Regions from separate parts of the Massilia sp. UBA6681 genome, predicted to be linked through region 2. Evidence: predicted binding sites of a transcription regulator. Region 2 holds the regulator's gene; the other holds the start of a gene.
What was found. The regulator FNR, encoded in region 2, switches genes on or off when oxygen is low (the NO sensors DNR and NnrR bind a similar motif). The targets are predictions, from matches to a motif close to TTGATNNNNATCAA.
Positions count from the first base shown of each region.

Region 1: B2R83_RS16425 (universal stress protein) is a predicted target of FNR. The motif match lies at 2,350-2,363, and genes of this name have one in related genera.

Region 1 covers NZ_DKJX01000091.1:5,168-9,272, reverse strand. Annotated here, with positions in the region: gene B2R83_RS16430 (PHA/PHB synthase family protein) at 1-1,433, opposite strand, end outside; gene B2R83_RS16425 (universal stress protein) at 1,452-2,276, opposite strand; gene B2R83_RS16420 (LysR family transcriptional regulator) at 2,387-3,283, opposite strand; gene B2R83_RS16415 (NAD(P)-dependent alcohol dehydrogenase) at 3,438-4,105, shown strand, end outside.
Region 2 covers NZ_DKJX01000120.1:9,683-13,787, reverse strand. Annotated here, with positions in the region: gene B2R83_RS21965 (DMT family transporter) at 1-880, opposite strand, end outside; gene B2R83_RS21960 (helix-turn-helix transcriptional regulator) at 941-1,696, opposite strand; gene fnr (fumarate/nitrate reduction transcriptional regulator Fnr) at 1,708-2,469, opposite strand; gene B2R83_RS21950 (hypothetical protein) at 2,551-4,105, opposite strand, start outside.

The DNA of each region.
Region 1 (4,105 bases), on a different contig from region 2:
AACAGCGGCGCGTCGATGTCGGTGAGCGCGATCGGCTTGCCGTCGACCAGGTAGCGCGCGCTGGCCAGGTCGTTCTTCAGGAACAGGCGGCGCAGGTACTCGGTGTGCATCCGGTAGGGCATGCGGGTGGCGTCGGCGTTCCAGGACATCAGGTCGGTCTGCTGGTCCGGCAGGTCGAGCAGGTAGTGGCGCAGCCGCCGCGACCACACCAGGTCGTTCGAGCGCAGCAGCTGGAAGGCGCCCGCCATCTGGCGCGTCTCGAGGTAGCCCTGGCTCCACATGGACGCTTCCAGGAAGCTGATCTCGCTCTCGTCGACGAACAGCGACAGCTCGCCCGGCTCGGTGAAATCGACCTGGCCGGCGAGCAGGGTCAGGCTGGCCAGGCGCCGGTCGCGCTCGCGCGCCATCGCGGCGGCGGCGATCGCCAGCAGCGTGCCGCCCAGGCAGTAGCCGCAGGCATTGACCCTGGGTGCACCGGTATCGCGCACGATGGCGTCGAGGGCTGCGTTGACGCCGAGCCGGCGGTAGTCGTCCAGGCCCAGCTCGCGGTCGACGCCGGATGGATTCTTCCACGAGATCATGTAGACCGTGTGGCCATGCTCGACCAGGTAGCGCACCAGGGAATTGTGGGGCGACAGGTCGAGGATGTAGTACTTCATGATCCAGGCCGGCACCACCAGCAAGGGCGTCGCATGCACCTGGGGCGTGGCCGGGTCGTAGCGGAGCAATTCCATCAGGCGGTTGCGCAGCACCACCTTGCCGGGCGTGAGCGCCACGTCCTGCCCCGGACGAAAATGCGGCGCCGGGGGCTTGCCCAGGACCGTGCGCCAGGCCTCGCCCAAGGCGCGCCAGCTGCCGGCGACCAGGTTCATGCCGCCCCGCTCGAAGCTGACGCGCTGTACCACCGGATTGGTCAGGACGTAGTTCGAGGGCGCGACGCCGTCGAGCAGCTGGCGCGCGACGAAGGTGGCGACGTCGGCGTGGTGGCGCGACATGCCGCGCACGCTGCGGGGGGCGCGATGCCACCACTGCTGCTGCAGCAGGAAGCCCTGGCTCAGCACGTTCCAGGGCCAGCGCTGCCAGTCGGGATCGGCGAAGCGCTTGTCCTGCGCCAGCGGCTCCACCGGTCCGGCCACGTCGGCCAGGGCGGCGCCGGCCGCGTAGCGCAGCCAGCGCATGCTCGAGGACATGGCCTGGAACGCGAGTTCGGCCTGCTTGTTCGGCGAGAAGGCCAGGTGGGTGCACCAGTCGAACCAGGCCACGGCCAGCGCCGCCGGCGAGACCTGGCCGGTGAAGCGGCCGAGCCAGGCCTGCAGCGCCAGGTCGATGCCGGCGTGGTCGGGCTCGACCTCGGGATAGCGGTGGCGCGTGCCCTGCCAGTCGCTGGCGTCGCGCTCGTGCACGCCGCCGGGTGGGAAGCCGGGCTGGTTCATGGGCCGGTGCGCGCGTATTCAGTGCGCCAACAGGACCGGCAGCGGCGCGCGGTCGAGCAGCAGGCGGGTCACGCCGCCCAGCACGATTTCGCGGTAGCGGCTGTGGCCGAAGGCGCCGGTCACCAGCAGGCCGGCGCCGCAGGCCTGAGCGACGCCCAGCAGGGCCTCGCCGACGGGGGCCCCGGTGCGCTCCACCACCACCTCGACGCGCACCCCGTGGCGCGCCAGGTAGAGCGCCATGTCGGCGCCCGGCTCCTCGCCGTGCAGGCCGGATTCGAGGTCCGGGTTGACCAGCGCCAGGCGCACCGCGCCGGCGCGCGCCAGGAGCGGCATGGCGGCGCCGATGGCGCGGATCGCCTGGGCGCTGCCGTCCCAGCCGATCACCACGCTGTCGGCGATCGGCGCGTCGCCGTAGGAAGGCGGCACGGTCAGCACCGGGCGCACGCCGTGCATGGCCAGGTACTGCGGCAGGCCGCGCACCGTCGCGGCGTCGCCCGCGTCCTGGCCGGTCACGACCAGGTCGGCATAGCGCGCCTGCAGCAGCAGGGCGTCGCGGTTCTCGTCCTCGACCAGGCGTTCCTCGACCGAGGCCACGCCCAGCTGGCCGGCGCGCGCGGCGAAGCGCTGCAGGCTTGCCCGCGCCGTGCTGCGCAGGGAGTCGAATTCTTCGACCGGCGCCCCCGCCATCGAGCCGGTAAGCATGGCGTAGGCGGGCCAGGACATGCCGGTGGCGGCGCAGCCCACCAGATGCGCCTCGTGGCTGTTGGCGAGCCAGGCGGCCGCCCGCAGGCGGGCGTCGAGCAGCGGGCTTTCGTCGACATGGACAATGATGGTCTTGTACACGGCAGCACCTCCTGTGAATACGTCGCGGCAGCGATGACTCTACGCCGAGTGGAGGGCTGCGTCAGACGTGCGGCTGATGCAAATCAAATCTTTGTCGAATTCCCCTGTGTTCATGCGCCGCGGTAGCGGATGGCGTCGATGACCAGGCCCAGCGCACGCGAGGAATGGCGCCGGCTCGGGTAGAAGGCGTGCAGGCCGGGGAAGCTCGGGCACCAGTCTTCCATCACGCTCGTCAGGCGCCCGGCCCGGACGTGGCCGGCGACCATGTCCTCGGGCAGGAAGGCCAGGCCGTTGCCGCTCAGTGCGGCATCCAGGTGGTGGCTGACATCGTTGAAGACGGCCTGGCCGCGCACCCGCGCCTCGATGTCCTCGCCCTCGTGGCGCAGTTCCCAGGCGTAGATGCCGCCGCTGCTGGACAGGCGCAGCGTGATGCAGTTGTGCTTCATGAGGTCGGCAACCGAGGCCGGTAGCGGGCGCCGCTCGAAGTAGGCGGGCGCGCCGACGATGCGCATCGGGACGTCGCTCGTGAGGCGCACGGCGATCATGTCCTTGTCGACCTGGTCGCCGTGGCGTACGCCGATGTCGAAGCGCTCGGCGGCGATGTCGACGATGCGGTAGTCGGCACTGAACTCGACGTGCAGGTCGGGGTATTGCGGCAGCAGCGGGGCGATGCGCGGCCACAGGACCTGTTCGACCACGTGGTCGACGGCGGTGATGCGGATGGTGCCCACCGGCTTGTCGCCGAGGTCGCTGATGTCGGCGATTTCGGCCTCGATCTCTTCCAGCCTGGGGGCGACGTTCTGGATCAGGCGCTCGCCCGCCTCGGTGGGCGAGACGCTGCGCGTGGTGCGCTGGAGCAGGCGCACGCCCAGGCGCTGTTCGAGCGAGCGCACGATGTGGCTGAGCGCCGACTGGGTCATGCCCAACCTGGCCGCGGCACGGGTGAAGCTGCGTTCGCGCGCGACGGCGAGGAACACGAGGATGTCGTTGATGTTGTCGCGAGCCATCGATAAGGGCATGTGTGGGAATTATGCAAATTTTCTCACGAATCAGGCGGCTCATTCATGACGTGCATTCATAAGCCCATGCAATTTCCAGTACGTTTTTTGCTACCGTCCGCCGCTACCATGCTCCTTTTGCACGAACATGGAAGGATCCAGCATGACTGTCAACGCATACGGCGCCCACGCGGGCGACCAGCCCCTCGGCCCGATCGCCATCACCCGCCGCGCGCCCGGCCCGCACGACGTCGAGATCGACATCGCCTTCTGCGGCGTCTGCCATTCGGACCTGCACCAGGTGCGCGGCGAATGGGCCGGCACGGTCTACCCCTGCGTGCCGGGCCACGAGATCGTCGGGCGGGTGGCCGCCGTCGGCGCCCACGTAGGAGGCTTCGCGGTGGGCGACCTGGTCGGCGTCGGCTGCATGGTCGACAGCTGCCGCAGCTGCCCCGACTGCGACGCGGGCCTGGAAAACTACTGCGACGGCATGGTCGGCACCTACAATTCGCCGACCCCGGACGCGCCCGGCCATACGCTGGGCGGCTATTCAGAGCGCATCGTCGTGAACGAGCGCTACGTGCTTCGGGTGCGCCACGATCCCTCCCAGCTGGCGGCGGTCGCGCCGCTGCTGTGCGCGGGCATCACCACCTGGTCGCCGCTGCGCCATTGGCAGGCCGGCCCCGGCAAGCGGGTGGGCATCGTCGGCATCGGCGGCCTGGGCCACATGGGCATCAAGCTGGCGCGTGCGCTGGGCGCCCACGTGGTGGCCTTCACCACCTCGGAATCGAAGCGCCGCGACGCCGAGGCGCTGGGCGCGCACGAGGTCGT
Region 2 (4,105 bases):
GCACCAGCGCCGCCGCCTCCAGGCCGCTGGGCCAGCGCGCCTCCCACAGGAAGCCGTAGAGCGAGGCGAACACGGTCTCGAACACGATCATCTGGCCCATCAGCGCCATCGGCAGGGCGCGGCTGGCGTAGTTCCACAAGGCGTTGCCGATCACGGAACAAAAGATCCCGACCGCCGTCACCACGCCGAGGAACTGCAGCCATTCGCTGCCCGTGTGCGCGGCGCCGCCAGGCGGGAAGGCCGGCAGCGCCAGCAGCAGGGCCTGGGCGCCCGTCATCACCCCCACCAGCAGGCTCCATTCGTTGGCCGAAATGCCCTCGAGGCGCGCCAGCCAGCGCCGGTTGACGGCCGCATAGAAGGTCCACGACAGCAGCGCGCCGATCGCCGACAAGAGGCCGATGCCCGACCCGCCATCCAGGGAAGACAAGGAATCCCAGCTGATGCAGGCCAGGCCGGCCCCGCCCAGCAGCAGGGAGGGGACCAGGCGCCGCAAGGACACCGCGCCGTGCTCGCGCAAGCCCGCCAGGGTCACGGTGATCGGCAGCAGCCCGATCACGATCGAGGTCATGGCCACGCCACCCAATTGGACGGCCTGGGCCAGGAACAGGTAGTACACGATGTTGCCCGCCAGGCTGAGCCAGGCCAGGCCGCGCCAGTCGGCCCGGGTCAGGCGCTGCCTGAGCCGCGGCCAGGCGCGGGCGACGAGGATGGCGGCGACGATGCCATAGGCCAGGTAGCGGCCCGCCGCCAGCTGCAGGGCCGAGAAGCCCGGCACCAGTTCCGGGGCCAGGAACACCAGGCCCCAGAAGGCGCCCGCGGTGATGCCGGCGCCGATGCCGAGCTGGGTGGTGTGGGCTGTGGCGTGAATCTGCGAAAGCATGGTCGATCTCCTTGGGAAGGGAGATTGTCGTCCGGATGCCCGCGGCGCTCTTGACCCTGGCTACTGCTGGTTTGACAGATTCTCGCGATACGCGCGCCGGTAGGCCGCGGGCGTGGTGTCCATCGCCCTGCGCATGGCACGGGTCAGCGCGCTCTGCTCGGAAAAGCCCGCTGCCAGCGCGATCTCGGCCACCGGGCGCGCCGTCGCACGCAGCCATTCGCAGGCATGGCGCAGGCGGCAGTCCAGCAGCCAGTCGTGGGGCGTGCTATCGCGCTCTTCGCGAAACAGCGCATGCAGGCGGCTGACGCTCAGGCTGGCGGCGCGCGCCATGGCCTCGGTGGTCCAGGGCAGGCCAGGTTCGGCCTCGATGCGGGCGAGCAGGGCCGCCAGACGCGAGCCAGGCGCGGGCGCGCCCAGCACCAGGGTGTCGAGCAGCAGCGGGGTCCAGCCGGCCAGCACGGAAGGCGCGGGCGGCCGGGTGGCGGCCATGATGCCCATGAATTCGACCAGCTTGCGGGCCGCGGGACCGATGGCGCCGAAGGGCTGCTCGAGCAGGCGCTGCCAGGGTCCTTGCGCGAAGGTATCCGGTCCCAGGTCGACGATCAGCGACCGGTTGGCCACCGGGCTGCACTGCGAGTGCCAGGCGCCGGGCGCCACCACCGCCACGCGCAGCGGATCGAGCCGGGCCTGGCGGCCTTCGATTTCCACGGCGACTTCGCCGCTCACGGGCAGCACCAGCTGGCCGAACTCGTGGCGGTCCGAGCTGCGCGCGGCGCCATAGCTGCGCAGGTGCAGGTCGAGCAGCGGCGCAGCCATCCTGGCTGATCCTAGCCCATCGGGCTGCAGACGTCGGTGCCGGCCGCCAGCGCCTTGAGCTTGGCCGGGTCGAGCAGGGTGACTTCGCGCTTGTCGACCTGCAGCCAGCCCTGCTTCTTGAAGCGCGACAGCAGGCGGCTGATGCTTTCGATGGTGAGCCCGAGGTAGTTGCCGATGTCTTCGCGCGACATGCGCAGCTGGAAGCTGTGCGGCGAATAGCCGCGCGCCGCGTAGCGTGCCGACAGGTTGACCAGGAAGACGGCAAAACGCTGCTCCGCCCGCATATTGCCGAGCAGCAGCATAACGTTCTGTTCGCGCGTGATTTCCTGGCTCATGATGCGGTGGAAGTGGCGCAGCAGGGCCGGCACGTGGCCGAACAGCTCTTCCAGGCGCGAGAACGGGATCTCGCACACCTCGCTGTCCTCGAGGGCCACGGCGTCGCAATGGTGGGTGCCGCTGATGGCGTCCATGCCCAGCAGTTCGCCGGCCATCTGGAAGCCGGTGATCTGGGCTTCGCCGGCGGCGTTCACCTGATAGGTCTTGAAATGGCCGAAGCGCACCGCGTACAGGTTGCGGAAGGGCTCGCCCATGGCGTACAGGCGCTCGTCGCGCGCGAGGCGGCGGCGGCGGCCGATGATCTGGTCGAGGCGATTGATGTCGGCATCCTCGAGGCCCATCGGCAGGCACAGCTGGTGCATGCTGCACGCGCTGCAGCTGGCCTTGAGGGCCTGGATGACCTTCGCTTCGCCCGGGAGCGAGATGGGTTGGTTCATGGCATGGAAACGAAAATGCTGACGCGGCCATTATAGACAAAGGCCGCGTCCGCGGGTTTCATTTCCAAATAACAAGCCCGATTACAGGTGATGCCGGTGTTCCGCCTTCATCCTGTAGTACTCCTGGCGGCCCTTGGCGCGCACGGTCGCGGCGACCTCGGCTGCTTCCTGCGCCGCCTGGTTCACGGTCGCGAAGGCGTCGGCGTTCCCCTTGAGCGCTTCCACGGCCTGCTGCGATTGCGCCGTGCCCGCCAGCGCCAGCCCGAAGGTGGCCGACACCGCCAGCTCGGCGGCCAGGGTGTCGAGGCTCGGCGCCACCACGTCCTGCGCCGCCTTGGCCGCCTGCAGCTCGGCGCTGGCCTGGGGCGCTGCCAGCGTGCGCGCCAGGTCCATGTCGCCGGCGACCCGCGCCAGGAAATCGAGCGCCGCGCGGCTGCCGGACCGGTTGGCCAGGTCGCCGAGGCGCAGCAGGGCCGTGTTCCTGGCATTGAACACGGCACGGCCGGCGCGCGGCTGCTGGACGAAGTCGATCATCGGCTGGACCGCGATCTCGCTGCCGATGTAGCCGAGGGTGGCCACGATCTGGGTCAGGAACTCCTCGTGCTGCTCCGGCTCGTTCACCAGCCAGTCCAGCAGCAGGCGGGCGTCCTTCTCGCCGTACTGCGAGGCCAGCTCCCATGGCACGCCCTCGATCCAGTGCTGGGAGACGAAGTCGCGCACGTCGGCAGGCAGCGCCAGGCCGCCTGCGCCGCAGGAGCAGCCGCCGGCGGCCATCACCTTGCCGCTGATGCTGAGCGGGCCCGAAAGGAAGGCCGAAGACTCGGCCGCGTTGACCACGTGGTGGTCGGCGCCGACGGACGGGTACATGACCGCGCGCGGGTCGTCGGTGCGGTGGCTGAGGCCGCAGTTGTGGTCGTACTCGTGCACCCAGATCAGGCCTTCCTGGTTCGCGGTGAAGCGCACCGCGGCCACGTTGACCGAGGCGCTGCCGACCGGGGCGCAGCCGATGATGCCGTCGCCGGGGCCGCCGCACCAGCGGATGGCCTGCACGATCTTGACCCCGCTGCCTGCGGTCAGGAGGGCATTCAGGTCGTTTGACGTCTGGATGGTGCCGGGGATGTTCGCCGGCAGCAGCCGGACCGCGCCGTTGCGCACGAAACGGACCGGGGTCGCGACGTCCGGCCCGGTGTCGTCGTTCTGGAGGATCGTGCCCATGTCGGCCAGGATCCGGTCGGCCTCGGCTTCGCTCAGGGCCACGCTGCTGTGGCGGTGCACCGTGACCGAGACCGTGCGCAGGCCAGGGGGCGCCGCGGGCGGGTTGACGACGAGGTAGTCGACGTACAGCGAAATGTCGGCGCTCCACTCGATGTTGACCCTGATGTCGACGCCGTTGAAGCGCGGGGCGACGTTGTGCAGGGTGTAGCGGGCCGCGCCGATGAACTTGCCGGCGGGCGGTCCGCCCGGCACGCCTTCGCCGATGGCCACGAAGACCTGCGAGCCGGGCTGGATCAGGTCCCAGTTGAGCCGCAGCAGCCATTCGCCGCGGCGCATGCCCCAGTCGTGGCGGTAGGTCAATCCGGTCCCCTGCAGCGCGGGCTGCACGCCTTCCGTGCCGACGCTCGCTTCGGCGACGGCC